DNA from 4 places in the Bradyrhizobium sp. WSM1253 genome. Region 1 is predicted to be linked to each of the others. Evidence: predicted binding sites of a transcription regulator. Region 1 holds the regulator's gene; each other region holds the start of a gene.
The links. The regulator PhoB, encoded in region 1, activates phosphate uptake and scavenging genes when phosphate is short. The targets are predictions, from matches to a motif close to TGTCATNNANCTGTCAT.
Positions count from the first base shown of each region.

Region 2: BRA1253DRAFT_RS24715 (DUF2794 domain-containing protein) is a predicted target of PhoB. The motif match lies at 3,996-4,012, and genes of this name have one in related genera.
Region 3: phnC (phosphonate ABC transporter ATP-binding protein) is a predicted target of PhoB. The motif match lies at 4,001-4,017, and genes of this name have one in related genera.
Region 4: ugpB (sn-glycerol-3-phosphate ABC transporter substrate-binding protein UgpB) is a predicted target of PhoB. The motif match lies at 3,620-3,636, and genes of this name have one in related genera.

Region 1 covers NZ_JH600073.1:4,265,777-4,273,580, forward strand. The annotation lists gene BRA1253DRAFT_RS21735 (GcrA family cell cycle regulator) at 346-858, shown strand; gene phoB (phosphate regulon transcriptional regulator PhoB) at 1,078-1,785, opposite strand; gene phoU (phosphate signaling complex protein PhoU) at 1,809-2,525, opposite strand; gene pstB (phosphate ABC transporter ATP-binding protein PstB) at 2,537-3,358, opposite strand; gene pstA (phosphate ABC transporter permease PstA) at 3,355-4,200, opposite strand; gene pstC (phosphate ABC transporter permease subunit PstC) at 4,205-5,194, opposite strand; gene pstS (phosphate ABC transporter substrate-binding protein PstS) at 5,294-6,307, opposite strand; gene BRA1253DRAFT_RS21770 (ATP-binding protein) at 6,451-7,749, opposite strand; gene BRA1253DRAFT_RS21775 (lysylphosphatidylglycerol synthase domain-containing protein) at 7,783-7,804, opposite strand, start outside.
Region 2 covers NZ_JH600073.1:4,902,720-4,910,523, forward strand. The annotation lists gene acnA (aconitate hydratase AcnA) at 1-2,469, shown strand, start outside; gene BRA1253DRAFT_RS24710 (thioredoxin family protein) at 2,704-3,480, shown strand; gene BRA1253DRAFT_RS24715 (DUF2794 domain-containing protein) at 4,077-4,445, shown strand; gene BRA1253DRAFT_RS24720 (GNAT family N-acetyltransferase) at 4,539-5,069, opposite strand; gene BRA1253DRAFT_RS24725 (Bax inhibitor-1/YccA family protein) at 5,355-6,146, opposite strand; gene BRA1253DRAFT_RS24730 (ABC transporter permease) at 6,417-7,804, opposite strand, start outside.
Region 3 covers NZ_JH600073.1:4,089,702-4,097,505, reverse strand. The annotation lists gene BRA1253DRAFT_RS20950 (selenium-binding protein SBP56-related protein) at 1-714, shown strand, start outside; gene BRA1253DRAFT_RS20945 (hypothetical protein) at 792-1,385, shown strand; gene BRA1253DRAFT_RS20940 (DUF1045 domain-containing protein) at 1,389-2,087, opposite strand; gene BRA1253DRAFT_RS20935 (alpha-D-ribose 1-methylphosphonate 5-triphosphate diphosphatase) at 2,106-3,299, opposite strand; gene BRA1253DRAFT_RS20930 (acetyltransferase) at 3,296-3,955, opposite strand; gene phnC (phosphonate ABC transporter ATP-binding protein) at 4,139-4,948, shown strand; gene phnD (phosphonate ABC transporter substrate-binding protein) at 5,012-5,947, shown strand; gene phnE (phosphonate ABC transporter, permease protein PhnE) at 6,024-6,908, shown strand; gene phnE (phosphonate ABC transporter, permease protein PhnE) at 6,905-7,753, shown strand.
Region 4 covers NZ_JH600073.1:4,721,227-4,729,030, forward strand. The annotation lists gene BRA1253DRAFT_RS23790 (sn-glycerol-3-phosphate import ATP-binding protein UgpC) at 1-454, opposite strand, end outside; gene ugpE (sn-glycerol-3-phosphate ABC transporter permease UgpE) at 460-1,308, opposite strand; gene ugpA (sn-glycerol-3-phosphate ABC transporter permease UgpA) at 1,308-2,189, opposite strand; gene ugpB (sn-glycerol-3-phosphate ABC transporter substrate-binding protein UgpB) at 2,237-3,553, opposite strand; gene BRA1253DRAFT_RS23810 (Smr/MutS family protein) at 3,851-4,441, opposite strand; gene BRA1253DRAFT_RS23815 (murein transglycosylase A) at 4,438-5,964, opposite strand; gene BRA1253DRAFT_RS23820 (Tim44/TimA family putative adaptor protein) at 5,942-6,637, opposite strand; gene secB (protein-export chaperone SecB) at 7,053-7,535, shown strand; gene dnaQ (DNA polymerase III subunit epsilon) at 7,532-7,804, opposite strand, start outside.

The DNA of each region.
Region 1 (7,804 bases):
TTAGGCCTGGTGAAACGGGTGTCAATGCCGCCCGGAAAGCCTCGCGAAACGCTGAATCCGTAGTCTTGCGGTGCCGATTTTGCGGGATTTAGCCACGGAACATGTGGAAGCGAGTCGGCGGACTCTTGCGCGGGAGTCACGCCATATTGTAGCGTTTGGATTGTCAGATACGACATCTCGTGCAGTGGTTCTGATCTTTAAGTCCTTATGTACCGGCGTAAACGTTCGGGCGTTCAAGACGCGCCCGGCGAGCCTTAAGGGATTCTGGCGGCACGGGTTTTTGAAGGCTTAGGCATTCGCTGCGAGGCCCCAGGATGGCTGGCGCGCAGCGAGGGAAAGGGTGCAATGACGGTTTTGACCTGGTCCGATGATCGCGTCGAGCAGCTGAAAAAGCTCTGGGAGGCCGGACTTTCGGCCAGCCAGATCGCGGCGGAGCTCGGCAATGTGACCCGCAATGCCGTGATCGGCAAAGTGCACAGGCTCGGTCTTTCGGGCCGCGCCAAGAGCCCATCATCGGCAGCGCCCCGGCCGCGCAAGGCGCGCCCCGCGCAGCACATGATGCGGGTGAGCCGCCCGATCTCGCGCGGCAACACCGCGCTGGCGCAGGCCTTCGAGGTCGAGGCTGAGCCGGATCCGGTCACCTACGACAACGTGGTGCCGATGAGCCAGCGGCTGTCGCTGCTCGAATTGAACGAGGCGACCTGCCACTGGCCGGTCGGCGATCCCTCGAGCCCGGACTTCTTCTTCTGCGGTGGACGGGCGCTGTCCGGCCTGCCCTATTGCGCCCAGCACTCGCGTGTTGCGTACCAGCCGGCGTCGGATCGGCGCCGCGCACCGGTGAAGCCGGGTCCGCGGTAATCACGGCAAGTCGTCGCGCAAAGACAGTTCAATAATTTCAGTGTCGTCCTGGCGAAAGCCAGGACCCATACTCCGAGCACGCAGTAGTCGTGCGAAAGGGGTAACTCGGAGTCTTCGCCAAACCACTCCCTGTGGTTATGGGTCCCGGATCAGCGCTCGCTTGTCCGGGACGACATCGGAGAATGCAGGGACAGCTCGCCAACAAACAAGCCTGCAACCCTACACCTGCTCCGCCTTCGCAAACCGATCATCCAGCGCGTAGCCGGCGCCGCGGACGGTGCGGATCGGGTCTTGCTCGCGGCCGAGATTGAGCAGCTTGCGCAGGCGGCCGATATGCACGTCGACGGTACGCTCGTCGATATAGATGTCGCGGCCCCAGACGCTGTCGAGCAGTTGCTCGCGCGAGAACACCCGGCCCGGGTGCTCCAGGAAGAACTCCAGCAGGCGATATTCGGTCGGACCGAGATCGATCGGCCGGCCTGAGCGCGCCACGCGGCGCTTGTCGCGGTCGAGCTCGATGTCGCCAAAAGCAAGCACGGTGGCGAGCCGCTCGGGGCTCGCGCGCCGCAGCAGGCCCTTCACGCGCGCCAGCAGCTCCGGCACCGAGAACGGCTTGACGATGTAATCGTCGGCGCCGGTCGCAAGACCCCGCACCCGCTCGCTCTCCTCGCCGCGCGCGGTGAGCATGATGATCGGGAGCTGCTTGGTCTCGGGACGGGTGCGAAGCCGGCGGCACAGTTCGATGCCTGACAGGCCCGGCAGCATCCAGTCGAGCACGATCAGATCGGGGATGTGCTCCTTGAGGCGGGTGTCGGCGTCGTCGCCGCGCATCACCGTCTCGACGTCATAGCCGTCGCCTTCGAGGTTGTAGCGGAGAAGCTCGGTCAGGGCTTCCTCGTCCTCAACCACCATAATGCGTGCGCCCATCGGGTCGTCGCTCCCTTAAGTCTTCAGGTGTTCGGTACCGTGTTGGCGAAGGTCGTCATGTCGCCCTTCGGCCGCTTGTCGGTGATCGCCTGGCCCTCGATCATGTAGAACACGGTCTCGGCGATGTTGGTGGCGTGGTCGCCGATCCGCTCAATGTTCTTGGCGCAGAACATCAGGTGAATACAGAACGAGATGTTGCGCGGATCCTCCATCATGTAGGTGAGGAGCTCGCGGAACAGCGAGGTGCAGATGGCGTCGACTTCCTCGTCGCCCTTCCACACCGCCATCGCCGCCGGCAAATCATGCGCGGCATAGGCGTCCAGCACCGACTTGACCTGCTGCTGCACGAGGTCGGTCATGTGCTCGAGGCCGCGGAACAGCTTGAGCGGATGGAAGTCCGTCTCCAGCGCCGCGACGCGCTTGCCCATGTTCTTGGCGAGGTCGCCGATGCGCTCGAGATCGGTCGCGACGCGCATGGCGCCGACGATCTCGCGCAGATCGACCGCCATCGGCTGGCGGCGGGCGATGGTGAGCACCGCACGCTCCTCGATGCGCTTCTGCAGCGCGTCGAGCTCGGTGTCGATGGCGACGACGCGCTGGCCGAGCGGGACGTCGCGGCGGATCAGCGCGTCGACGGACTCGACGATCATGCGCTCGGCGATGCCGCCCATCTCGGCGACCAGGCGGGTGAGTTCCTGGAGGTCGGTGTCGAAAGCCTTTGCGGTATGTTCGGAAGCCATGTCGCGTCTCCTCAGCCGAACCGGCCGGTGATGTAATCCTGCGTGCGCCGGTCGGTCGGCGACGTGAAGATCTTGCTGGTGTCGTCGAACTCGATCAGCTCGCCGAGATACATGAAGGCGGTCTTGTCGGAGACGCGCGCCGCCTGCTGCATGTTGTGGGTGACGATCGCGATCGTGTAATCCTCGGACAGCTCCTGGATCAGCTCCTCGACCTTGGCGGTCGAGATCGGGTCGAGCGCCGAACAGGGTTCGTCGAACAGGATCACCTCGGGCCGCACCGCGACGGTGCGGGCGATGCAGAGGCGCTGCTGCTGGCCGCCGGAGAGCGACAGGCCGGAGGCGTTGAGCTTGTCCTTGACCTCGTTCCACAGCGCGCCGCCGCGCAGCGCCTTCTCGACGCGGCCGTCCATTTCGGACTTCGAGATCTTCTCATACAGGCGGATGCCGAACGCGATGTTCTCGTAGATCGTCATCGGGAACGGCGTCGGCTTCTGGAACACCATGCCGACGCGGGCGCGCAGCAAATTGAGGTCCAGCTTGCCGTCGAGGATGTTGGTCTGGTCGAGCATCAGCTGACCAGTGGCGCGCTGGCCGGGATAGAGGTCGTACATCCGGTTGAAGATGCGCAGCAGGGTCGACTTGCCGCAGCCCGACGGACCGATGAACGCCGTGACGCGATTGGCGCCCAGCGTCAGGTTGATGTTCTTCAGCGCGTGGTGCTCGCCGTAATAGAAGTTCAGGTTGCGCACGGTCACCTTCGGGGGCGCCTCCGGCAGCACCGGCGCGTGGGGCAGCCCACCGGCCGCGCTCATCGATACGGAAAGATCACTCATTTTGCGGTCCTCTCGGCGCCAAGGATGCGCGCGCCAATATTAAGGGCAAGAACGGTCAGGGTGATGAGCAGCGCCCCGCTCCAGGCCAATTGCTTCCAATAGGCATAGGGGCTCTGCACGAAGTTGTTGATGGTGACAGGCAGGTTCGCCATCGTCTTATTCAGGCCGAGGCTGAAGAACTGGTTCGACAGCGCGGTGAACAGCAGCGGCGCAGTTTCACCGGCGACGCGAGCGGTTGCGAGCAGCACGCCGGTGATGAGGCCGGAGCGCGCGGCGCGATAGGCGATCCGCTTGATCACCAGCGAACGCGGCAGGCCGAGCGCCGAGGCCGCCTCGCGCAGCGCGTTCGGCACCAGCAGCAGCATGTCCTCGGTCGTGCGCAGCACCACCGGGATCACGATGACCGCGAGCGCGAGCGAGCCTGCGATCGCCGAGAAGCCGCGCATCGGCACCACCACCGCGCCGTAGATGAACAGGCCGATGATGATCGAGGGCGCCGAGAGCAGGATATCGTTGATGAAGCGGATCACCGAGGTCAGCCGGTCATTGCGGCCGTATTCGGCGAGATAGGTGCCGGCGAACATGCCGAGCGGCGCGCCGATGCCGACGCCGATCACGGTCATGATCAGCGAGCCGACGATGGCGTTGAGCAGGCCGCCCTCGTTCGATCCGGGAGGCGGCGTGTTCTCGGTGAACAGCTGGACATTGAGTCCCGCCAGTCCATTGTAGAGCAGCGTGATCAGGATCAGCGCGAGCCAGGTGACGCCGAAGGCCGTTGCGGCGATGCAGAGCCCGCGAACGACGATGTCCTTGCGGCGGCGGCGTGAATAGATCGGATTCATGGCGCTAGTTCCCCGCCTTCTTTTCCAGCCGCATCAGCATCAGCCGCGCCGCTGCAAGCACGAAGAAGGTCAGCACGAACAGCAGGAGACCGAGCAGGATCAGGCCGGACTGGTGCAGGCCGTCGCTCTCGGCGAACTCGGATGCGATCGCCGCCGAGATCGTGGTGCCCGGCGCGAAGATCGACGACGAGATCCGGAACGAGTTGCCGATGATGAAGGTCACCGCCATGGTCTCGCCGAGCGCCCGGCCCAGCGCCAGCATGACGCCGCCGATGACGCCGACGCGGGTGTAGGGGATCACCACGCTGCGGACGACTTCCCAGGTGGTGCAGCCGACGCCGTAGGCGGCTTCCTTCAGCACCGGAGGCACGGTCTTGAACACGTCGACTGAGATCGAGGTGATGAAGGGCAGCACCATGATGGCGAGGATCAGCGCGGCATTGAACAGGCTGAGATAGGACGGGGGACCTGCGAAGATCGCGCCCAGCACGGGCACGCCGTCGAAGATCTTGATCATGAAGGGCTGGAACGTGTTGGCGAGGAACGGACCCAACACGAAGAAGCCCCACATGCCGTAGATGATCGAGGGGATGCCGGCGAGCAGCTCGATCGCCATGCCGATCGGGCGGCGCAGCCATTGCGGGCAGAGCTCGGTGAGGAAGATCGCAATGCCGAGACCCACGGGAATGGCGATCAGCATCGCGATGAAGGAGGTGACGAGCGTGCCGTACATTGGCCCGAGCGCGCCGAGCACCGGCGGATCGGCCGACGGCGCCCAGCGCTGCGTCCACAGGAACGAGACCCCGAATTCCTTCATCGCCGGGAAGGCGCCGACGATCAGCGAAATGATAATGCCGCCGAGGATCAGAAGCACCGAGATCGCGGAGAGCCGCGTGATCCAGTAGAAGGTAACGTCGCCGAGCTTGAACGCGCTCAAGGCCTTGGCGCGATCATACGGTCCGGCGTCGTCGATTACATCGCTCTGAACGGCCATCTCTGCCACGCCGATCCCCTGTACTAAATAGCATACGTTTTTTTGTTGGTCCGTGCCCCGGATGCGGCGCATCGCATCCGGGGCACGAGCGTCGCGAAGCTAGCTCTTGATTTCGGCAGCCCAGGTCTTCTCGATCAGCTGAACGACCGGGTCCGGCATCGGGATGTAGTCGAGCTCTTCAGCCGCCTTGCCGCCGTTCTTGAAGGCCCAGCGGAAGAACTTGATGGCTTCCTGCGAGGCCGCCTTGTCGGTGGCGTCCTTGTGCATCAGGATGAACGTCGCCGCCGTGATCGGCCAGGACTTCTCGCCGGGCTGGTCGGTCAGGATGACGTAGTAGCCGGGAGCCTTGGCCCAGTCGGCGTTGGAGGCGGCCGCCTGGAACGCTTCGACGGTGGGCTGCACCGGCTTGCCGGCCTTGTTGACGAGGCCGGTGTAGGTCAGCTTGTTCTGCTTGGCATAGGCGTACTCGACGTAGCCGATCGAGTTCTTGGTCTGGCTGATATTGCCCGATACGCCTTCATTGCCCTTGGCGCCGACGCCGACCGGCCACTCGACCGCGGTACCCTCACCGACCTTGCTCTTCCAGTCCGCGCTGGCCTTGGCGAGGTAGTTGGTGAAGTTGAAGGTGGTGCCAGAGCCGTCCGAACGGCGGACCACGGTGATGGCCTCCGAGGGCAGCTTCACGTTCGGGTTGAGCTTCTTGATCGCGGCGTCATCCCATTTGGTGATCTTGCCGAGATAGATGCTGGCCAGCGTCTCGCCGTCGAACACCATCTCGCCGGGCTTCACGCCCTCGATGTTGACGACGGGAACGATGGCACCCATCACCATCGGCCACTGGACGAGGCCGTCCTTCTCGAGCTGCTCGGCCTTGAGCGGCGCGTCGCTGGCGCCGAAGGTCACGGTCTTGGCCTGGATCTGCTTGATGCCGCCGCCGGAGCCGATCGACTGGTAGTTCAGACCGTTGCCGGTCTCCTTCTTATAGGCGTCAGCCCATTTGGAATAGATCGGGAACGGGAACGTCGCACCGGCACCGGTGATATCGGCAGCAAAGGCCGCCGTCGTCGATGCGGCGACGATGCCAGCAGCGACGAGTGTTTTGAGGAAATTCATGCTGGTCTCCATACAGGGGAGCGAAGCGCCATCCGCGCCCGATCGCGCTCCCCGTGCCGCCCCTTTAGGAGCGGACAGCTGAGCTTTTACGAAGGTTTGGTGACAGTCGGATGACAGCGTTAAGCAGCTGAAATCGCTGGAATTTAGCTCAGAGCCGCAGGCTTGCCCTGGGGGAAACAGGCGGTGAAAGTGGCGCCCTGTTTGGGCACGCTTTCGATCAAAAGCCGGCCGCGATGGCGGTTAAGAATATGTTTCACCAGGGATAATCCGAGGCCGGTGCCGCCCTGCGAGCGGCTGTCGCCGACATCGACCCGGTAGAACCGTTCGGTTAGCCGCGGCAGGTGCTCCGGCGCGATGCCGGGGCCGAAATCCCGGACCAGGACCCGGATTTCCTGAGTTCCATCAGGGGCGGCGCCTGGCATCAGCGACACGATGACGCGACCGCCCGCGGCGCCGTATTTGAGCGCGTTCTCGATCAAATTCTCGAACAGGCGGAGCAGCTCCTCGCGGTCCCCCGCGATCAGTACCGGGGTCTCAGGGAGCTGGGTCTCGACCTCGACCTGGCGTTCCCGCGCCAGCGGCTCGAGCCCGTCGGCGACCTGCAAGATGATCGGCAGCAGGTCGACCAGGGTGTCGGGCCGCACATGGGCGGACAGTTCCACCCGCGACAGCGACAGCAGATCGTCGATCAGGCGCGCCATCCGGGTGGCCTGGTTGTGCATGATGCCGAGGAAGCGCTCGCGCGCCTTGGGATCGTCCTTGGCCTGGCCCTGGAGCGTGTCGATGAAGCCGGACAGCGCGGCCAGCGGCGTGCGCAGCTCGTGGCTGGCATTGGCGACGAAATCGGCCCGCATCTCCTCGACCCGACGCAGCGGCGTCTGGTCGTGGAAGGTCATCAGCATGCATTTGTCGGCGCCGCCGAAGGTGGTCGGCACCGGCACCGGCGTGATGGTCAGCTCCATCCAGCGATCGACCGGGACATGGTCGAGATAGGTCGCGCGCCGCGGCTCGGTGGTCGCGATCGACTCGCGCAGCGCCGTGATGATCTCGGGCGAGCGCAGCGCGAACTGGGCAAGCTCATTCCGGCGCAGCGCCGGCGCGAGCTGGGCGGCAGCAGCGTTGAGATGGATGACGCGGCCGGCGCGGTCGAGCAGCACCGCGGGATCGGGCATGCCGGCGACCACCGCGGCGACCGCCGCGCTCTCGACCGGATTGACGCGGCGGGTCTCTTCGCGCGAGGCGGCAGTATCGTGCAGGCGCCACGGGATCAGCGCTGCGGCCGCGACGCAGAAGAACACTGCGATGGCATGCAGTGCCGACAATTCGCCCAGCGAGACCACCACCGACAGCGCCAGCGCCGCGGCGATCAGGATGACGGTCGAGTGCCGCAGCCGGTCGGACCAGGGCTGGGAGGAGGGAGAAGATGGGGCGTCGATCGCCATCGGGGCGGGCTTCTCCAAAGGACGTTGCGCCGGTCAGGCGCCGCTGTCGCTGCGC
Region 2 (7,804 bases), 640 kb from region 1:
GCGCGCGTGCTGATGCAGGACTTCACCGGCGTCCCCGCCGTGGTCGATCTCGCCGCGATGCGCAACGCGATGCAGAAGCTTGGCGGCGATGCCGAGAAGATCAATCCGCTGGTGCCGGTCGACCTCGTCATCGACCACTCCGTGATCGTGAACTTCTTCGGTGACAACAAGGCGTTCGGCAAGAACGTCACCGAGGAATACAAGCAGAACCAGGAACGCTACGAGTTCCTGAAATGGGGCCAGAAGGCGTTCTCGAACTTCTCCGTCGTGCCGCCCGGCACCGGCATCTGCCACCAGGTCAATCTCGAATATCTCTCCCAGACGGTCTGGACCAAGAAGGAGAAGATGACGGTCGGCAAGAAGACCGGCACCTTCGAGGTCGCCTATCCCGACTCGCTGGTCGGCACCGATTCCCACACCACCATGGTCAACGGTCTCGCCGTGCTCGGCTGGGGCGTCGGCGGCATCGAGGCCGAAGCCTGCATGCTCGGCCAGCCGCTGTCGATGCTGCTGCCCAACGTCGTCGGCTTCAAGCTGAAGGGCGCGATGAAGGAAGGCGTCACCGCGACCGACCTCGTGCTGACGGTGACGCAGATGCTGCGCAAGCTCGGCGTTGTCGGCAAGTTCGTCGAGTTCTTCGGCCCCGGCCTCGACCATCTCTCGGTCGCCGACAAGGCGACCATCGCCAACATGGCGCCCGAATATGGCGCGACCTGCGGCTTCTTCCCGGTCGACGCCGCCGCGCTCGATTATCTCAAGACCTCCGGCCGCGCCTCGGCGCGCGTCGCGCTGGTGCAGGCCTATGCGAAGGCGCAAGGGCTGTTCCGCACCGCCAAGTCGGCCGATCCGGTGTTCACGGAGACGCTGACGCTCGACCTCGGTGACGTCGTGCCGTCGATGGCCGGTCCGAAGCGCCCCGAAGGCCGCATTGCGCTGCCGTCCGTGGCCGAGGGCTTCTCGCTCGCGCTCGCCACCGAATACAAGAAGGCCGAGGAGCCGGCGAAGCGCTTTGCCGTCGAGGGCAAGAAGTTCGACATCGGCCATGGCGACGTCGTCATCGCCGCGATCACCTCCTGCACGAACACCTCGAACCCGAGCGTGCTGATCGGCGCCGGTCTGCTGGCGCGCAACGCCGCCGCGAAGGGCCTCAAGGCAAAGCCGTGGGTGAAGACCTCGCTCGCCCCGGGCAGTCAGGTGGTGGCGGCCTATCTCGCCGATTCCGGTCTCCAGGCCGATCTCGACAAGGTCGGCTTCAACCTGGTCGGTTTCGGCTGCACCACCTGCATCGGCAATTCCGGTCCGCTGCCCGAGGAGATCTCGAAGTCGATCAACGACAACGGCATTGTCGCGGCTGCCGTGCTCTCCGGTAACCGCAACTTCGAAGGCCGCGTCTCGCCGGACGTGCAGGCGAACTATCTGGCCTCGCCGCCGCTCGTGGTCGCCCACGCGCTCGCGGGCACCGTCACCAAGAACCTCGCCATCGAACCGCTCGGTGAAGGCAAGGACGGCAAGCCGGTCTACCTGAAGGACATCTGGCCGACGACGAAGGAGATCAACGCCTTCATGAAGAAGTTCGTGACCGCGTCGATCTTCAAGAAGAAGTATGCCGATGTGTTCAAGGGCGACACCAACTGGCGCAAGATCAAGACGGTCGAGAGCGAGACCTATCGCTGGAACATGAGCTCGACCTATGTGCAGAACCCGCCCTATTTCGAAGGCATGAAGAAGGAGCCGGAGCCGGTCACCGACATCGTCGAGGCCCGCATCCTCGCCATGTTCGGCGACAAGATCACCACCGACCACATCTCGCCGGCCGGTTCGATCAAGCTCACCTCGCCCGCCGGCAAATATCTCAGCGAACACCAGGTACGTCCGGCCGACTTCAACCAGTACGGCACGCGGCGCGGCAACCATGAAGTCATGATGCGCGGCACCTTCGCCAATATCCGCATCAAGAACTTCATGCTCAAGGGCGCGGATGGAAATATCCCTGAGGGCGGTCTGACAAAACACTGGCCAGACGGCGAGCAGATGTCGATCTACGACGCCGCGATGAAGTACCAGCAGGAGCAGGTGCCGCTGGTGGTGTTCGCCGGCGCCGAATACGGCAACGGCTCCTCGCGCGACTGGGCCGCGAAGGGCACGCGTCTGCTCGGCGTGCGCGCCGTGATCTGCCAGAGCTTCGAGCGCATCCACCGCTCCAACCTGGTCGGCATGGGCGTGCTGCCGCTGACGTTCGAGGACGGCACCTCCTGGTCGTCGCTCGGTCTGAAGGGCGACGAGAAGGTCACGCTGCGCGGCCTCGTCGGCGAGCTCAAGCCGCGCCAGAAGCTGACCGCGGAGATCGTCTCCGGCGACGGTTCGCTGCAGCGCGTTTCGCTGCTCTGCCGCATCGATACGCTGGACGAGCTGGAATACTACCGCAACGGCGGCATCTTGCACTACGTGCTGCGCAAGCTCGCGGCGTAAGCGCGGACTTGTGAACGGTGGCTCACTGCGAAGTGAGTAGTAGGTTACACGAAGGCGGCCTATCACAAGGCCGCCTTCACGCGTTTGCGGCAGGCTTCAGATGGGCCCGCCCGGCGGAGAACCCCACGCTTTGGACGGTTACTTTGGCGGACGAAAGTGTGAGGCCCGTAAGACTACGGTGACCATCCGGCGGTAAGATTTCCCTCTCACGAGCAATGGTGTACGGCGTTCGACATGACAACAATGACGGCTTCTCATCTGGTTTCACGCTGGTCCGGCGCCCTCTGGTCGGGAGCTCTTGGTCTCTGTGCGATCGTCGCCGTCATCCGTCCTGCCGAGGCTGATCCCCGCGCCGTTGTCGAATTGTTTACCTCGCAGGGCTGCTCCTCCTGCCCGCCGGCCGACAAGATCATCGGCGACCTCGCCCGCGATCCCTCGATCATCGCGCTGAGCATGCCGATCGACTATTGGGACTATCTCGGCTGGAAGGACACATTGGCCGATTCGCGCTTCTCTGCACGGCAGCGTGCCTATTCGCGCATGCGCGGCGATCGCGAAGTCTACACACCGCAGGTCGTGGTCAACGGCTCCACGCATGTCGTCGGCAGCGACCGCACCGGCATCGAAAGCGCGATCGGCAAAACCGACACGGGCACGGGCGTGATGAGCGTGCCGGTGACGATGTCGCTCGCGGGCAAGCAGATCAACGTCTCGGTGGCCGCGAGCAACGAGCCGACCGTGTCCCACGGCGAGGTCTGGATCTGCTCGATTGCGAAATCGGTGCCGATCGCGATCAGCCGCGGCGAAAATCGTGGACAGCAGGTCATCTATCACAACGTGGTGCGCAACCTGCTCAAGGTCGGCGACTGGACCGGCCGTCCGGAAAGCTGGACGGTGCCGATCGAGAACCTCACGCGCGACGGCGTCGACGGTGCCGTGGTCTATGTTCAGGACGGCAGCCGCGAGAAGCCGGGCCCGATGCTGGGCGCGGCGTATACGTCGCTGCACTGACGCGCACACTTCGAATCTTCCGACTCAAGCACGCTCTCAATCCTCATGGTGAGGAGGCGCGTCAGCGCCGTCTCGAACCATGCAGGCCCTACTGAGGCAGCTCGGCCTCGATCCTTCGAGACGCCGCTTCGCGGCTCCTCAGGATGAGGGGAGAGAGTTTGTGCGGAGATGGTGAGATATGCGTCGAGGCAGAAACATCCCGACACAGACAAAACCGACCCAAACAAAAAAGGACCAACTCGCGTTGGCCCTCCTTGTCGTGCGAACAGACCCGATCCTGACGGCCCCGGGGGGCTGGGGGCTGAGGAATCCGGAACCGAAAGGACCGGGTCAACGCACACAAGTCTTTTCGCAATGCAGGGCGGCAGTCGCTTGGCGGAAAAGCGGCGACACTGTGATTCCTGCTAACGATCCCGTGACGGTTTGCCGCGACAGAGTTCCACCGCTGCGTGTGGGCGGTTTGCTCCGGTCCAGTGTCCTTCCAGGGGCCCCTTGCGGTGGGGAACAGTTGGCGCGATCATGCAACTGTCATGATCCGCGGTTCCGGGGACGGTTCTTCGCGGACGCGGTCATGCTGATGCGACAGGAGGCGACCTATGAGTCTGTCGGAGGATGCCGATCCGAGCGAACAGCGCGCGGCGGCGCGCCCCGCCGCTTCGAATGCGCAGCTGAGCCGCGTGACGTTCAACCGGCTCGAGCTGCACCGTATTCTCAATCTCTACGGCCGGATGGTCGCCGACGGCGAGTGGCGCGACTATGCCATCGACTTCCTCAGGGATCGCGCCGTGTTCTCGGTCTTCCGCCGCGCCTCGGAAGTGCCAATTTATCGTATCGAGAAGGATCCGCGCCTCGCGCGCAAGCAGGGCATGTACAGCGTGATCTCGGCGACGGGCTTGATCCTGCGCCGCGGCCACGAACTGGAGCGCGTGCTCCTGGTGATCGATCGCAAATTGGCGGTGGTGTGAGCAGGGATCCAGTAGCCCGGATGAGCGTAGCGACATCCGGGTCTTTGCTTGCAGCCTTCCCGGGTATCGCTTCGCTCACCCGGGCTACGGGCCTTACTTCCCCGGCACGCTCTTCGCGCCCTCGCCAAGATCCCGCTGCATCATCACCGTGTCCAGCCAGCGGCCGAATTTCAGCCCGACGCTGGGATGCGTGCCGATCATCTTGAAGCCGCCCTTGCTGTGCACGCCGATCGAACCCGCATTGGCGGAATCGCCGATCACGGCGATCATCTGGCGGAAACCGCGCGCCTCGCACTCGACGATCAGCCGCTCCAGCAGGAGCGCTCCGATGCCGCGGCGGTGGAAGGACGGATCGAGATAGATCGAGTTCTCGACCGTGAAGCGGTAGGCCGGCCGCGGCCGGTAGGCGCCGGCATAGGCGTAGCCGGCGACGCGCCCGTCGAGGATGGCGACGAAATAGGGGTAGCCGCCGTCGATCAGCGTACGGTAGCGGCGCGTCATCTCGGCGAGATCGGGCGGCTCCAGCTCGAACGTCGCGGTGCCCTCGCGGACAGCCTGCTGGTAGATGGCGGTGATGGCGGGAAGGTCGGCCTCAATGGTGGGCCTGATATCGGGTGCGGACATGCCGCAAGATTAGAGCCTTCCTGGGACGGCTGGAAGAGGCGAACCGCCTCCCCACGTCGTCATTGCGAGCGAAGCAGCCTCCATCTTCTCCGCTGTCATGCCCCGCGTAGGCGGGGCATCCAGTACTCCGAAACAGTGCAGCAAGAACAGAGCCGCTGCGGCGTACTGGATCGCCCGCCCCAGTGCGCAATTGCGCACAAGGCAGGCGATGACGACGTCCGGCCCACCCAAACAAAAACCCCGGCCTTTCGGCCGGGGTTCGTGTCCGTCCTCTCGCCTCAGCGCTTAGTCGCGCTGGCCGAGGAGCTGCAGGAGCAGCGTGAACAGGTTGATGAAGTTCAGGTACAGCGACAGCGCGCCGGTGATGGCCGCACGCTCTGCGATGTCACCGCCGGCCGAGGCGTAGCCGTAGATGTAGTCGTTCTTCAGCCGCTGGGTATCCCAGGCCGTGAGGCCCGCGAACACCAGCACGCCGACCACCGACACCACGAACTGCAGCACCGAGCTCGCCAGGAACAGGTTTACCAGGCTCGCGATCACGATGCCGATCAGGCCCATGAACAGGAACGAACCCATTCCGCTCATGTCACGCTTGGTGGTGTAGCCGTAGAGGCTGAGCGCGCCGAAGGTCGCCGCGGTGATGAAGAACACCCGCACGATCGAGGTGTGCGTGAACACCAGGAAGATCGAGGACAGCGAGACGCCCATCAGCGCCGCGAACACCCAGAACAGGATCTGGGCGGTCGAGGGAGCGAGACGGTTGATGCCCGCCGAGATCACGAACACCATGGCGAGCGGCGCGAGCATGAACAGCCACTTCAGCGGGCTGACGAACATCGCGTAGCCGAACGGCGTCAGGAACAGCTTGCCGACGCGGACGGCTTCCGGGGTCGGAACATCCGTCACGGCGGCCATGTAGACGCCGAGCGCGGCCAAGCCGGTGATGGCGAGGCCAATGCTCATGTAGTTGTAGATGCGCAGCATGTAGGCGCGCAGGCCGGCATCGACCGTCGCGGCGTCAACACGCCCGGCGGCCCTGCCGAAAGGAGAAGCGTAATTGCGGTCTAGGTCCGACATGGTCGAATTCCCGTTGGTTGGTCCGGTCCGGCATGAGGGTCGCCATGCCGCCGGTTCGTCAAACTCTATCTCGGATACCGATGTCTGCCGACTAAATTTTGGCTAACAATCGGGGCTCCGAACCCACTCGATATGTGGGAAACTAACACATCCGCTGCAACCGTCCACGCGCGGCTGAATGTCGCCCTTCCCTGCAATCCAGACGAGCGGACGTGGTTAATCGCCGGAATCGTGCGATTTCGCTCCCGTGCCGCCGCCCGCTACCATTTGTCACAAATTCCGCAACACCGTGGCGGGCTTTTTGTTCAACGCCAGCAGCGTGCCGGCGAGCCCGAGGCCGACCGTGACGACCAAGGCAGCCGCGACCACGCCGGCGGCGCTGCCGCCCTGCCAGACGAAAGTGAGGGTCATCAGCCGGGTCACGATCATCCAGGCCGCGACGCTGCCGGCGAAAACGCCGAACACCGCCGTAGCGAGGCCAATCAGGAGGTATTCGAGGGCATAGGCGCCGAGCAGCCGCAGCCGGGTCGCGCCCAGGGTCTTGAGGATTACAGCATCGTAGACCCGGTGGCGATGGCCGGCGGCGAGCGCGCCGCCCAACACCAGGATCGCCGAGATCAGGGTCACCGCGCTGGCGCCGCGGATCGCCAGCGCCAGGTTGGTCACGACCGAGCCGACCGTCTCCATCACCTCGCGCACGCGCACGCTCGTCACCATCGGATAGGCGTCAGCCACCTCCCTGATGATCTTGCCGTCGCCGGCCGCATCGCCGCCGGCTTCCGTCAGCGTCGCGATGTGGGTGTGCGGCGCGCCCTTGAACGCGTTCGGCGAAAACACGAGGACGAAATTGATGCCGAGGCCCTGCCAGTCGACGCTGCGCAGATTGCTGATCTTCGCGGGGATGTCGCGGCCGAGGATATTGACCACGACCTCGTCGCCGAGCTTGAGGCCGAGTCCGTCCGCGATCTTCTTCTCCATCGAAACCAGCGGCGGGCCGGAATAATCGGCGCTCCACCACTCGCCCTCGACCACCTTGGAGCCCTTCGGCAGCTCGGCGGTATAGGTCAGGCCACGGTCGCTCTGCAGCACCCACTCGGAATCGGTGCTGGGCTTGAGCTCCTCGGCGCGGACGCCGCGGGCCCCGACGATGCGCCCGCGCAGCATCGGCACGTCATCGACCTTCGCGCCAGGGGCGAGCTGGCGCAGATATGAGTCGAACTGCTCGGCCTGCGTGCTCGGAATGTCGATGAAGAAGAACGACGGTGCGTGCTCGGGCAGTGCCGCCAGGAACTGCCGGCGCAGATTGCCGTCGATCTGGGTGATGGTGACGAGCACGGCGAGGCCGAGCCCGAGCGACAGCACGACGGAGGGCGTCAGCGCGCCCGGCCGGTGGATGTTGGCAATCGCAAGCCGCAGCATCGGCCACCGCGTGCGCGGCAGCCGCCGTGCGATCGTCATCAGCAGAGCGGCAATGCCGCGCAGCAGCGCGAACACGACCACGGAGGAGGCCACGAACACCGCGGCGATGCGCTTGTCGAAGGATAGCCCGATCACGACCGCGATGAGCAGCGCGATCACGACGGCCATGAAGACGAGATAGCTCCAGCGCGGCCGGTGCCATTCGGAGCTGATGGTGTCGCGGAACAGCGCGGCCACCG
Region 3 (7,804 bases), 180 kb from region 1:
CTCCACTTTTGGGATCTTCGCGCCCGTCGCAACGTGCAGACCATCGACCTCGGCGCCAATCATCAGATGGCGCTGGAGGTACGGCCGGCGCACGATCCGGTTCGCGAATACGGCTTCGTAGGCGTTGTGGTCGACACCACGAATCTCGAAGCCTCGATCTGGACTTGGTGGCGCGAAGGCGGAAAATTCCATGCGGAGAAGACGGCGACGATCCCGTCCGAGCCTGCGCCAAAGGAGAAGCTCCCGCCGCTGCTTCAGGGCTTTGGCGCCGTGCCGCCGCTGGTGACCGACATCGACCTGTCGATGGATGATCGTTTTCTCTACGTCTCGTGCTGGGGCACGGGTGAGATGCGCCAGTACGACGTGAGTAATCCGCGAAAGCCGAAGCTTGCGGGCTCGGTTCACATCGGCGGCATCGCGCGCCGCACCCGTCATCCGAACGGCAAGGCATTTGCGGCCGGCCCGCAGATGGTCGAGATCAGCCGCGACGGCAGGCGGGTGTACTGGACCAATTCGCTCTATTCCACCTGGGATGACCAGTTCTATCCCGATGGCGTTCCGGGTGTGGAAGTCATGGCCAATGTCGGTCGCAATGGCGGCCTTGAGCTCGACAAGAACTACTTCGTGAGCTTCCCCGACGGATATCGTGCGCACCAGATCAGGCTGGAGGGCGGTGATTGTTCGACGGACTCCTTTTGCTACCCGTCGGCCTAGATTGGGCACACGCGAGCCTCGGCTGGCTGTGGCTCGCTCTTGTTGCGAGCGGTCTCTATCACGGGGTCAATCCGGGAATGGGCTGGCCGCTCGCCGTTTCGGCCGGGCTCATGGACAAGAGCCCGCGCGCGCTCTTTCGTGCTTTGTGGGCTCTGGCGGCCGGGCATCTCCTGGCAACGCTTCTCGTGCTGCTGCCATTCGCGTTCCTTCTCGTGCTGGCCGAGTGGCAGCGTTCGATCCAGCTCGGCGCGAGCCTTCTCGTCATCGGCTTCGGCGTCTATCGGCTGGTCGAGCGGCGCCATCCGCGCGCGCTGGCACGAATTCCGCCGACGCAATTGGCGCTCTGGTCATTTGCCGTTGCCATTGCTCATGGCGCCGCCTTGATGCTCGTGCCGATCTATCTCGGGCTCTGCCAGGCCTTCGAACTCGATGCCGGCCATGAGGCCGCCGGCGCGCTGATGAAGGCGAGTCTCGGGATGGCGGTGCTGGTGTCTTTGGTGCACGTTGCCGCCATGGTCAGCGCCGGCGGATGCCTGGCATGGCTAGTCTACCGCCATCTGGGATTGAGATTCGTCTCGCGAAGCTGGTTCAATCTGGATGTAATCTGGGCGACCAGCCTCATTCTGGTTGGCGTTGTGGCGCTCGGCTTCAATCTCGCGAGCTGGCACTGACGCTTACTGCGTCAAGGCCCACTCGCCGATGATGCGGAAGCGAGCTTTGGCGTCATCCTGCTTGAACAGCGCGACGCGATCGATCGCAAGCGTCTTGAGACCGAGCGCAGCAAACCTTCCCCGCAGCATGTCCAGAATCGGCCCGCGCCGCTCCGCGTCGAGCCGGCCCGTCAGCGTCATGTGGAAGCGGAATTCCTCCATCACGTAAGGATAGCCCCAGCGGTCGAGATAGTCGCGTTGCCGTTCGCTCAGCTTCTCCGGCTTGCGCCGCGCGCGGTCTTCCGCGCTCAGCGGCGCGCGGAAGGAATCGAAGTCGCGCGCGCAATCGGCGGCGAGCTGCTGGAGTTCGCCGACCGGCTCCGCCGGAATGACGGCGATGAAGCCGCTGATGGAATCGACGACCGGGCGGATCACCGGAATTGCGCGTGCCCTGCCGGCGAATGTCGCGCAGGCCGCAACAAGCTCGACCTCGCGCCTGTCGGACGCCAGCGCCATCGGCGCCTTCAGCGTGGCGTGAAAGCCGTATTTGCGGGGATCGGCGGTGACATCACGCCAGTCCGGAGCCGTGCGCAGGGCCTCGTCCGGGAACGGCAGCTCTCGGCCGGTATGCGCATCATAGCCGAGCAGTTCGGCGCCGAAGCGCGAGACGGCGCTGTCGGCACTGGCGGCATGATAGATCGCGTAGCGGGGAAAATCTGTCATGGACCGAACATAACCGGTTTATGCCGCGACGACAGCTTCGCGCGGGGTAGCTGCCATGCCAAGCAACCGCGTCGCGTCGGTGAGATGTACGAGCTTGCCGCCTGATATCACGGCGATCAGCCGCGGCCGCAGCGGCATGCGGTCGTCGACCAGCAGAATGTCCGCGCGCCGGCCTTCCGCGAGCACGCCGCGATCGGCAAGGCCGGTCGCGCGCGCAGGCGCGGCGGAGACCAGATTCCAGGCCTCGGTCAACGGCAGCACGCCATCGGCGGCGAGCCGGAACGCAGCGAGCAGCTGCGCGGGATAGTAGTAGTCCGAGGCCAGCACCGAGCAGAGCCCTTTGGCGATCATGTCGGATGCCTTGGTCCAGCCGGTGTGGCTACCGCCGCGCACGACGTTTGGCGCGCCGTAGACGATGGCATCACCGTGGCTTGCTGCCGCCCGCGCCGTCTCCTCGTTGATCGGAAACTCCGCGATCGCCACGCCCATCGCGCGAAAGCTCTGGCGCATCGCCGGCGTCGCATCGTCATGCGAGAGCATCCGCACGTCGGCGGCGCGCGCCGCCGCGGCGAGTCGCGACACGGAAGCCGGCACATCCGCGGCGCGGGACATTATGTGTCCGACCAGCCGGTCGAAATCTTCACCCGAGAGGCCGGTGCGCTCCACCATGCGGTTGCGCTTGCGGGGCTTGGCCATGTCCCCAACCGTGCCGTCCATGTGGTCGTTGAAGGCGAACAGGTCGACGCGGCCCTCGCTGAGCCACTGCGAGATCTCGGCCTCGGCGTCGAGATTGTAGGTCTCGTGGCGCAGGTGAAAGCGGGTGTCGGCGGCAAACTGCGGGCGCTGCCGTTCGATCGCCTCCATCAGGCCGCGCGCATTGTCGGCGCTGCGCAGGCCCGGCTCCCACGAACAGGTCGTGGCGTGAAACACCGTGGTGATGCCGTTGCTGATCGCCTGGCGATCGCTGTCGGCGAGCGCCACATCGATCGGGAAGTCTACCCCGGCACGCGGCATCATCTGTCGCTCGAAGGCATCGCCGTGCAGATCGACGATGCCAGGCAGCACCAGCAGGTCGCGCGCGTCGATCGCAAGTCGTACGCGGCTACGAGAGCCATCGACCTGCGCGATGTCCGTTCCGGACACGAGAAGCGACGTTTCGACGAACTCGGAGCCGATCAGGGCCCGGCCGCCCTCGAGGAATATGTCTGTCACGCGACCGCGCTTCGTTTGCTGGCAGAGGAAGGTGCCCCTGCTTCGTATGTCGTGAGGAAATCCTCAATCCCGAGCTTGCGGAAATCGGGCAGGGCTTCACGCAACTTGTCGTGATCCCAGTCCCACCAGGCGAGCCTCGCAAGCCGCCCCGCAACCTCTTCCGAGAACCGCCGGCGCACGATGCGCGCCGGATTGCCGGCGACGATGGTGTAGGTCGGCACGTCCTTGGTGACGATGGCGCCGGCCGCGATCACCGCGCCGGTGCCGATGTTGCGACCCGGCAGCACGATCGCGCCGTGACCGATCCAGACATCGTGGCCGATATGGACGTGGTGCTGGCGCCGCCAGTCGAAGAATTCCGTGTCGTCGCTCTCGCCTTCGAAATAGGCGCTCGACCGATAGGTGAAATGCGCCTGCGTGGCCCGGTGCATCGGGTGATTGCCCGGATTGATCCGTGTCATCGCCGCGATCGAGCAGAATTTTCCGATGGTGGTGTAGGTGATCTGGGCGTCATTCACGACATAGGAGTAATCGCCCATCGTCACTTCGTGCAGCATCGTGCGCGCGCCGACCTCGGTGTAGGCCCCAAGCCTGGTGTCGTGCAGCTTCGCCGAGGGATCGATGGTCGGCTGGACCGAAAGAGCTTTGGCGGCCATGTTGCATCCGAACGAGAGGGCGGGCGTTTCTCTTCGAGCGGCTTGATGACAATGTCATGACGACGCGGTGACAAGGGATGAACAGGGGATGAGGTGTGTAGGATCGCCGCACCGCAACGTCCGTGTCACACAAGTGTCAAGCGCCGGCGTTAGCGGTGGGTCCCAGCTACTCTGGAGCCCTGCATGCTGGTGGTTGAAGGTCTGACGTGTCGCTTCGGCGTGAAAGCCGCGGTGGACGACGCTTCGTTTCAAGTCTCTCCCGGCGGTTTCGTCGGCGTGATCGGACGGTCCGGCGCCGGCAAGTCGACCCTGCTGCGGACCATCAACCGTCTCGCGACGCCTTCGCAGGGTCGCATCCTGTTCGACGGCCTCGACGTCACCGCGTTGCGCGGCAAGGAGCTGCGGCAGTGGCGAGCGCGCTCGGCGATGATCTTTCAGCAGTTCAACCTGGTCGGCCGGCTCGATGTTCTCACCAACGTCCTGATGGGACGGCTCGCGACGATGCCAGCCTGGCGCTCGCTGTCGCAGACCTGGCCCGAGCAGGACAAGGCGCTGGCGATGTCCGCGCTCGAACAGTTCGATATCGCCCCGCTCGCAGCCCAGCGCGCCGATCAGCTCTCCGGCGGCCAGCAGCAGCGCGTGGCGATCGCCCGCGCGCTGGTGCAGCAGCCCGACATCATTCTCGCCGACGAGCCTATCGCCTCGCTCGACCCGCGCAACACCAAGATCGTGATGGATGCGCTGCTGCGCATCAACAAGCATTTCGGCATCACCGTGCTCTGCAACCTGCATTCGCTCGATCTGGCGCGCAGCTATTGCGACCGGCTGATCGGCATGGCGCAGGGTCGCGTGGTGTTCGACGGCGCGCCGGCCGAGTTGACCGAGCACGTTGCGCGCGAGCTCTACGATCTCGAAGCCGCCGATGTCATGGGCGGCACGCCTGCACCGGTGCGACAAGGCATTCCGGCGCTTGGAACGGCGGCCGCCGCCTGAGCTGCGCCGCTTCAGGACTCACCAGTTTTGCGTCAACCGACCTCAACCAATGAAGAGGCTATCATGATTACTCGCAGATTGATTCTTGCCGGCGCCGCCGCGCTCGCGTTCACGGCTTCCGCGTCCGCCGAAGACTGGAAGGCCAAATACCCCGAGCTGACCTTCGCGGTCATTCCGGCGGAAAACGCCTCGGGCGTCACCGAGCGCTGGGCGCCGTTCATGAGCTATCTCTCCAAGGAACTGGGCGTGAAAGTCACGCTGCGCATCGCCAACGACTACGCTGCCGTGATCGAAGGCCAGCGCGCCGGCAACATCCACATCGCGAGCTACGGCTCTGCCTCGTTCGCCCGCGCCCGCCTGACCGGCGTCAAGACCGACGCCTTCGCCAACGACATCAATTCCGACGGCTCGACCGGCTACTACTCGGTGTTCTTCGTCAAGACGAGCAGCCCCTACAAGAGCATCGACCAGCTCAAAGGCAAGAACCTCGGCCTGGTCGACCCGAACTCGACCTCCGGCAACAACGTGCCGCGCTTCGAGCTCGACAAGATGGGCATCGCGGATGCCGACACCTATTTCAGCAAGGTCGTCTTCACCGGCAGCCATGAGAACGCGATCCTGGCGCTGGCGCAGGGCACTGTCGACGTTGCCGCCAACCAGTGGACCAGCGATGACGATTCGACGCTGGCGCAGATGCTGACCAAGGGCATGCTGAAGAATGCCGACGGCTCGGCGATGAAGAAGGACGATTTCCGCATCATCCACAAATCGGCGCCGATCATCAACGGTCCCTATGCCTACAATTCCGACCTGCCGGAAGAGGCCAAGGCCGCCATCGCCAAGGCGTTCTTCGACGCGCCGGCCAAGGACAAGGCGGCCTTCGATCGCCTCCAGGACGGCCAGAAGAAGGGTTTTCATCCCGCGACCACCAAGGATTGGGATGGCACGATCGAGCTGATCAAGTTCGTCGATGCGCTGCGTAAGAAGAAGGCGTCCTGAATTTCGGGACGATGCCACTGGAGCCGGGTCGATGGACCCGGCTCTTTCTCTTTGATCGACCACCTTTCCTGATCAGATGACCGTCGCGGTTTCGATCCTTCCCGAGCAGCAGCTCGCCGTGCTCAACGCCGCCTATCGCCAGGCGGTCGCGCGCAGGCGGCTCCGACTCCTGTTTGGAGCCGTGATCTTCGCCGCTGCACTGTGTCTGGCCGCGTTCGGCGCCGAAGTGAATCTGCGCACGCTGTTCACCCATTACGGCAACTTCATCAGCTATTTCGACCGCATCCTTACACTCGACAACGGACAGCGGGTCTGGACCGATGTCGGCGAGTGGCTGTGGGGCTGGCGCAAATGGCTGAAGATGCTGGGCGAGACCGTGCTGATCTCCTATGTCGGCACGTTGATCGGCGCGGTTTTTGCATTTTGCCTCAACTTCTTCGCTGCTGAAAACACCTCGCCCGCGCCCTGGCTGCGTTTCACGGTGCGGCGCCTGCTCGAATTCGCCCGCACGGTGCCCGGCATCGTGTTTGCGCTGATCTTCGTGATCGCCTTCGGTCTCGGTCCGATGGCGGGTGTGCTCGCAATTGCGATTCACTCCACCGGCGCGCTCGGCAAGCTGTTCTCGGAGATCGTCGAGAACGCCGACATGAAGCCGGTCGAAGGCGTTCGCTCGACCGGCGCAAGCTGGCTCTCCTGTATGCGCTTCGCCATCCTGCCGCAGGTCACGGCAGGCTATGCCAGCTACGCGCTGCTGCGTTTCGAGATCAACGTCCGCGAGGCCTCCGTGATGGGCTTTGTCGGTGCCGGTGGCATCGGCCAGGAGCTCGTCGTCGCCATCCGCAAGTTCTACTACTCCGACGTCAGCGCGATCCTGCTCACCATCATCGTCACGGTCTTCATCATCGACATCAGCACCGGCTGGCTGCGCGGCCGCCTGTTCGGCAAGGAGGCGCGGACGTGACGGGACCGCAGGAGATCGACACCGCGGCGCTTCGCGCGCGCTATCCTGACGTGTTCGACCGGCCGGCCTCGGCGCGGCTCGCGATGCCGGCGATGATCGTTGCGGCGCTCGCGATCCTGATTTATGGCCTCGTCGATCTCGACTTCTCGCCCTCGCGCTTCGTCGCCGGGCTCAGCCAGCTCGGCTGGATCAGCCTGATGATGATTCCGCCGGATCCCGGCTCGTCGCTGCCGGTCTATCTGAAGGCGCTGGGCGAGACGCTGTCGATCGCGCTGCTCGGCACGACGCTGGCCGCACTGTTCGCGCTGCCGGTCAGTCTTCTTGCCGCGCGTAACGTCGTGCCGTCGAGCATTTTGCGCTTCCCGATTCGACGTTTCCTGGATTCGATCCGCGGCGTCGACACGCTGATCTGGGCGCTGGTGTGGATCAACGTGGTCGGGCTCGGCCCGTTTGCCGGCGTGCTCGCCATTGCCGTGTCCGATTTCGGCGCGTTTGGAAAACTGTTCTCGGAAGCGATCGAGGGCGCCGACCAGAAGCAGGTCGAGGGCATCCGCGCCTCCGGCGGCAGCGCGCTGCACGAGATCCGCTTCGGTCTGCTGCCGCAGGTTTTGCCCGTGATCGCCGGGCAGGTGCTCTATTTCATCGAGTCGAATACGCGCTCGGCCACCATCATCGGCATCGTCGGCGCCGGCGGCATCGGCCTCCAGCTCGCCGAGCAGATCCGCGTACTGGAATGGCAGAAGGTGTCGTTCCTGATCCTGATGATCCTGGTCGCCGTCGCCGCGATCGATTTCGTCTCGGGAAAATTGCGGTTTGCGATTATTGGGCGAAGGGCGGTGGCCTGATCACCGATTTCGTAGGGTGGGCAAAGCGAAGCGTGCCCACCACTTCAATCG
Region 4 (7,804 bases), 460 kb from region 1:
GACGCACGATGGCGCGGCCCATGGCGACACGCTGGCGCTGGCCGCCGGAGAGCTGGCGCGGCTTGCGCTCCAGCATCGAGGTGAGCTCGAGCACGCGCGCGGCTTCGTCGACGCGGGTCTTGACCTCGGCCTCCTTCATGCCGCGGTTGCGCAGGCCGTAGGCCATGTTGTTGAAGACGCTCATATGCGGATAGAGCGCGTAGTTCTGGAACACCATCGCGATGTCGCGGTCGGCGGGCTCGATCTGGTTGACGATGCGGCCGCCGATGTCGATCTCGCCGCCGGTGACGGTCTCGAGGCCCGCGACCATGCGCAGCAATGTCGACTTGCCGCAGCCGGAGGGACCGACCAGCACGCAGAACTGGCCGTCGCCGACATCGACGTTGACGCCCTTGATGGCCTCGAAGCCGCCGGGATAGGTTTTGCGGACGTTGCGCAGAGTGACGTTAGCCATGGGATTTACTTTTCCGTCTCCACGAGTCCGCGCACGAACAATTTCTGCATTACGACGACGACGAACACCGGCGGCAGCATCGCGAGCACGGCGGTCGCCATCACGATCGGCCATTCGGTCAGCGCGTCAGTGGTGGTGATCATCTTGCGGATGCCGACCTGGATGGTCTGCATGTCGTCGCGGGTGGTGATCAGCAGCGGCCAGAGATATTGATTCCAGCCGAGGATGAAGAGGATCACGAACAGCGCCGCCATGTTGGTGCGCGACAACGGCAGCAGCGTGTCCCAGAAGAAGCGCAGGGGACCGGCGCCGTCGATGCGCGAGGCCTCCAGCAGCTCGTCCGGCACCGTCATGAAGAACTGGCGGAACAGCAGCGTCGCGGTGGCCGAGGCGATCAGCGGCAGCGACAGGCCCGCATAGCTGTCGAGCATGTGCAGATCTGCGACGATCTTGTAGGTCGGATAGATGCGGACCTCGACCGGCAGCATCAGCGTGATGAAGATGATCCAGAAGATCGGCATCCGGAACGGAAAGCGGAAATAGACGATCGCGTAGGCCGAGATGATCGAGATTGCGATCTTGCCGACCGCGATCAGCAAGGCCATCACCAGCGAGTTCAGCATCATGTTGCCGACGGGCTCGCGGGTCGATCCGCTCGTGCCGACGAAAATGGTCTGGTAGTAAACCTCGAAGAAATGACCGCCCGGCAGCAGTGACATCTGTCCGTTGGCGATCAGCGCGTTGTCCTGGGTCGAAGCGACGAACGCGATGTAGACGGGGAAAGCGACGATCGCGATCCCGATCCAGAGGATGATATGGGCGATGTAGCGCCGGAAGCCCTCTTCCTCGACCATCAGTAGGTCACCTTGCGTTCGACGAACCGGAACTGGATTCCGGTGAGCACGATGACCATGACCATCAGGATCACCGACTGCGCCGCCGAGCTGCCGAGATTGCCGCCAAGCAGGCCGTCGGAATAGACCTTGTAGACCAGCGTGACCGTCGACGTTCCGGGTCCGCCGCGGGTCATAGTGTCGATGATGCCGAACGTGTCGAAGAAGGCGTAGACGATGTTGACCACCAGCAGGAAGAAGATGGTCGGCGATAGCAGCGGGAAAGTCACGGTCCAGAACCGCCGCATCGGACGGGCGCCATCGATCGCGGCGGCCTCGAACACGCTCTTGGGGATCGCTTGCAGGCCTGCGAGGAAGAACAGGAAATTATAGGAGATTTGCTTCCACGCGGCGGCGAGGATGATCAACGCCGCGGCCTGGTCGCCGTCGAGCAGCGGATTCCAGTCGATGCCCACGTTGCGCAGATAGCGCGAGAGCACGCCGAGCGAGGGATGCAGCATGAAGATCCAGAGCACGCCGACCACGGGCGGCGCCACCGCATAGGGCCAGATCAGGAGCGTGCGGTAGAGCATCGAGCCACGCAGCGGCTTGTCCGCCATCACGGCGAGCAGCAGCGCGAAGGACAGCGACGAGACGGCGATGGCGAACGAGAAGAAGAACGTTCGGGCGATCGCCTCGAAATAGGCCGCGTCCTTGAACAGCTCGATGTAATTCTCGAACCAGACAAAGGTGGTCGACAGACCGAACGCATCCTGGAGCAGGAAGGACTGGATCACCGCCTGCAGGGCCGGCCAATAGAAGAAAATCAGGACGATCGCGAGCTGCGGCGCAACCAGCGCGTACGGTAACAGCCTTGACTGGAAAATGGCTTGCTTTTGCATGATGCCAGCAGAGCGGCAGGCCGGGTCGCGGCCTGCCGCTCATTGCCTCACTTGACGGCGGTTTTTTCGAACTGCCGCAGCATCGTGTTGCCCCGCTCGACGGCGGAATCCAGCGCCTGCTTGGCGGTCTTCTTGCCGGCCAGCGCCTGCTCGATCTCTTCCGACCAGACGTCACGCAGCTGCACCATGTTGCCGAGGCGCAGGCCGCGCGAGTTCTCGGTCGGCTCCTTGTTGGTCAGCTCGAGCAGCGGGGTCTCGAGATAGGGCTGATCCTTGTAGAAGCCCTCTTCCTTTGCCTTGGCGTAGGCCGCCTTGGTGATCGGCAGATAGCCTGACGCCTTGTGGATATAGACCTGGCGATCGGTGTCCGAGAGGAAGGTCAGGAATTTCGCGACGCCCTTGTATTCCTCGGCCGACTTGCCGCCCATCACCCAGAGCGAAGCGCCGCCGATGATCGAGTTCTGCGGCGCGCCCTTGACGTCGGGATAATACGGCATCGGCACGGCGGTGAAGTTGAACTTGGCCTGCGCCTTGACGTTGCCGAAGAACGCCGACGAGGTCAGGTAGATCGGGCATTCGCCGGAGGTGAAGCGGCCTTCGCCGGTGTTGGTGCGGCCGGCGTAGTCATAGGTCTTGGTCTTCTGCAGCTCGACAAGGGTTTCGAGATGCTTGACCTGAAGCGGTCCGTTGAACTCGAGCACGGTGTCAAAGCCGTCGAGGCCGTTGGCCTTGCTGGCGAGCGGCACGTTGTGCCAGGCCGAGAGCTGCTCGAGATTGACCCATGTGACCCAGGAGCCGGAGAAGCCGCAGGTGTCGTGACCCGCAGCCTTCAGCTTCTTGGCGGCCTCGAACGTTTCGGGCCAGGTCTTCGGAATCTCCACGTTCGCCTTCTTCAGCTCGTCGAGGTTCACCCACATCACAGTCGAGGACGAGTTGAAGGGGAATGAGAGCATCTCGCCCTTCGACGTCGAATAGTAGCCGGTGATGGCGGGCAGGTAGATCTTGGGATCGAACTTTTCGCCGGCGTCCGCCATAAGCTTGTAGACGGGCTTCACGGCGCCGGTCGCGGCCATCATGGTCGCGGTGCCGACTTCGAACACCTGCATGATGTGCGGGGCGTTGCCGGCGCGGAACGCCGCGATGCCGGCGTTCATCGTATCGGGATAGTTGCCCTTGTAGGTCGGGATCACCTTGTAGTCGCTCTGCGACGCGTTAAAATCGGTGGCGAGCTTGACGATGACGTCGTTGTTGGCGCCGGTCATCGCGTGCCACCACTGGATTTCGGTCACGGCCAAGGCCGGCGAGGCCGATAGTCCAACCGTGAGCGCAATAGCGGCAGCCGCTCCAAAGTGTCTAAGAGCCATCAAGTAAACCTCCCTTGGCCGTTCTCTTGGGCCGTCAAAAATGATCGCTTGCGCTAGCAGCGCCATATGACGTTCACATGACTGTGTAAGCGGCCGAAACGAAAGCGGCAAGCGCGGCAAAAGGGAAGCCGTCAAATAGGCGAATGCCGCGAGCGGCGTCCTCCGTTCGCGGTGCAGCATTCGGGAGTGATGGGTTGGTCGCTACGTCTTCAGCAGAATAGTGAAGCAGACGATCGTCCCGCGGGCTCCGAAACCTCACCCGCAAGGCACGCGGGAGAGGTTGCAGCGAGCCCGCGGTTAGAATCTCGCCCGCCTGATCCGCACGTAAAGCGCGCCCTCGCCGCCATGGCCGATACCGGCTTCCTCAAAGCCGACCACAAAAGCCCGGAATTCCGGCAGGCTCAGCCATTCCGGCACCTGGCGGCGCAGCACGCCGCTTTCGCCGCCGCTTCGGCCCTTGCCGGTGATGACGAGCACGAAGGTCAGGCCGTCATGATGAGCGCGGTGCAGAAATCCGGTCAGTGCGCGATGCGCGCGCATCTGGGTCATGCCGTGCAGATCGAGCCGCGCCTCGATCTCGCTGCGCCCGCGCGACAACTTTGTGCGCTCGCGCTTGCCGAGCGGCGCCAGCGGCGGCACCGCCGGCTTCGCTGCACGCAGTGCCGGGGCAGCGGCAATCGGACGTGGTGATGGCGCAGGCCGCGTGGGGGGCGCTGCGGGGGAAGGCTCGGTGCGCGGCGCAGCTTGCGCCTTCACCGCACGAGGCTTCCTCAGCGGCTTGACCTGCTTTGCGACCGTATCCCACAGCGCGCGCTCTTCTTCGCTCAGCGCGCGACGGCGCGGCGAGGGACGAGGCTCCAGCACGGGCGGACGGGACGATCGCTTCATTGCTGCCGATGGGAACGATTTTTCACCGGCCGCCGCGGCTCCTGAACCGGCTCGATCACGGGACGCGGCACCGGCAGCGGGACTGGACCGGCGACAGCGACCGTCTCGCTCCTGCTTTGCGCCTCGGCTGCCGCCGGCTTGTCCTTCGCGGGCTCTGTTTGCGGAAACAGCTTCGCGATCTTCTCCGACGGCCGCGGGTCCGGCACCGGCAGCCGCGCGGCACGCGCCGTGGGATCGAGACCCTTCGGCACCAGCATCACGAAATGCATGGCATGGCGCAGCCGCCCGGAGACGCGGCCGGCCTCCTGGCCCGCGCCGAAATAGAGATCGGCGCGCGCCGGACCGATGATGGCCGAGCCGGTGTCCTGCGCGATCATCAACCGATGGAACGGCGTCTTCGCGCGTTCGGAATCGATCGGCAACTCGCCTTCGATGAAAAACGGCGTGCCGTAGACGTGGAGCGATTTGTCGACCGCGATCGAGCGGCCGGCCGTCAGCGGAATGCCCTGCGCGCCGACGGCCTCCTCCTTGTCGGACAGATTGACCTCGCGGAAGAAGATGTAGGAGCGGTTCTGGCGCCGCAGCTCCTTGGCACCGTCTGGTGTCTGCGCCATCCACTCCCTGATCTTCTGCATCGACATCTCTTCCTTCGGAATGATGCCGCGCTCGATCAGGATGCGACCGACCGCTGTATAGGGATAGCCGTTATAGGCGTCGTAGTTGAGCCGGACCGTGCCGCCATCGTCGAACTTGATCCGCGCCGAGCCCTGGATTTGGGCGAACAGCAGATCGGTCGGGTCCTTCAGCCAGGCAATCTCGAGTCCGCGGCCGGCGATCTTGCCGTCCTCGATCTCGGCGCGGTCGTAATAGGGGACCAGCTTGCGGCGGCCGATCTTGCGATAGACCGGGCCCTTGTTGGGCAGGCTGACCGAATCCTGCTTGTAGCCGCGCACGAACAGGTTCGACGGGCGGCGATAGACCGGGACGTTGTAGACGTCGGTCTGCGTGCGCGATCCCTCCAGCACCGGCTCGTAATAGCCGGTGACGAAACCATCCGGCTCGCCGAGGCGAGAGATCCGTAGCGGCGCAAAATTTTCCTCGAAAAAGGTTTTGGCCCTGGCGTCGTCGGTAAGCTCGAGCGATTTGGCGACCCGGCAGGGTTCGGCCAGAGAGGCGCCCAAAGCCTTCGGTTCGGGCGCGCCGGTCTGGGCGCTGATCGGACGGCAGCTCGCGCGAAAGGTCCGGTAGGCGGCGAGATGATTGTCGTCGCCCCAGCCCTTCACGTCGGCCCAGGCCAGCGGCAGATATTGCGCGCCGGGAATCTCGAACGGCAGGGGAAGCTGCGGATACGGCAAGGCGCGCGGCGGCGCGGCAGGCAATTCCGGGAGATGATGGTGATGGCTGCGATAGTGGCGCCGCGCCGCCTCGGCGCCAAGTGAAAACGACGACAGCGCGACGGCACCTGCGCAGAGCGCCGTCGCGCTGGTCTTCAGGAAAGCCTTAATTCGCGCTTCCGGTGCCAACCAGCTTCCAGTTCGGATCGCGAGAGGTGATGTCGCGGGCGAAAGTCCAGATGTCGGTGATGTCAGCGACGGTGTCGGCGCTGCCATCGACGATGTTGCCGGCCTTGTCACGCGTGGCCGAGATCATCTGCGAGACGAAGCGGATCGTGAGCTGGGCGGTGCGGTCGCGCAGCTCGGCGCCGACGAGTTCGGCCTTGTCGATCGAGACAAAGCGCGTCTCGGTCTTCTGCTCGTTCTTCTCACGCTCCTTGATTGCGGCATCGAAGCTCTCATAGACCTCCGACGACAGCAGGTCGCGCAGCGCGCGGCGGTCGCCATTGGCAAAGGCCAGCACGATCATCTCATAGGCGCCGCGGGCGCCGGAGATGAAATGGCGCGGATCGAAGGTGGAGTCCTTTTCGACGATGGAATCGAGACCTTGGGCGAGCACGGTGCCCGGCTCGGTCAGGCCCTTCCAGCGGTCGGAGGGCGGGGCCGGCTCGGCCGTCGGCGCCAACGGAGCCTGGTCGATGACCTTGCCCGGCATGGTGACGACGTTCTTGTCCTGGGCACCCTGGAGCGCGTTACGGTCGAACGGCGGCCGCTCGTTGCCGGTGCGCTGCCCCAGCACGCTGCGCAGCCTCAGAAAGATGAAGACCGCCAGCGCCAGGAAGATGATGGTGTAGATGTCCACGTCGTATTCGCTTTCTGGTCGTCTGTAGAAGGGGCCGTCTCGAAAGGATCGTGCCGGGAAAATCGATCCGGCCAGTAGACCGTTCCATACCGGAACGGCAAGTCCACATCACCATTTCGGGTCCGCGCGTCAGGTCCGTGGGATGTAGGCACGAAATCTTGCCCGGCCAATGGCGCCTTTTGGCACAGCACCGAGTGTAGCGCGTTTTATGCTTAAGGGGAAACCCGATCCTGGCCGGAAATCGCGCATCTTCAATCGTTTAAGGCGCAGTTGCGCTGGATCGGCGGGATGAACGCCGCAGTTGTGGCCGTGGCCGGAATTCCCCATCCGGGACCGTTCGTCCTTGTGGAACGAGGTAGCCCTATGTTAGCCAACCGCCGCGAAATTCAGCCCAATCGGGTAAGGAGACACTCTTATGACCAACGGTAACGGCACCCCTCCCGAGGCGGCCCAGGCTCCCCAGCTCAACGTCCTGGCGCAATATACCAAGGACCTCTCGTTCGAAAATCCGAATGCGCCCAGCTCGCTCCAGCAGCAGAGCCAACCGCCCCAGATCAACATCCAGATCAATGTGAGCGCCAACAACCTCAGCGAACAGGAGTTCGAGGTGACCCTGTCGGTCGAGGGCAAGGCCGAGACCGCCGGCAAGATCATGTTCTCGTTCGAGCTCGCTTATGCCGGCGTGTTCCGCATCTCCAACGTGCCGAAGGACAATTTGCATCCGCTGGTAATGATCGAATGCCCGCGCCTGCTGTTCCCGTTCGCCCGTGAGATCATCGCCACGGCCGTGCGCGACGGCGGGTTCCCGCCTTTGATGCTGGACCCGGTCGACTTCGTCGGCCTCTATCGTCAGAACATGGAGCGGCAAATGGCCGCTCAGCCGAGCGGTCAGGCCTAACCGGCCGAAGCGACAGCTGGAGCGGGCAAGAACTCGTTCCAGATCGCCTTGTCGCCGAGCGTTGCGATGAAGGCCCGGTGGGCCTCGCGCTCGGCGTCTGAAATCCGCGGCGCGAGCGGCGCTGGCCGCTGCCGCCGTGGCGCATCAGCAGCCCCGTTGGCGCGAGTCTCCTCGGATTCCGAGGCCAGCAGCAGCTGCGATTGCCGCGCCCCGACCAGATCCACATAGACTTCCGCAAGCAGCTCGGCGTCGAGCAACGCGCCGTGCTT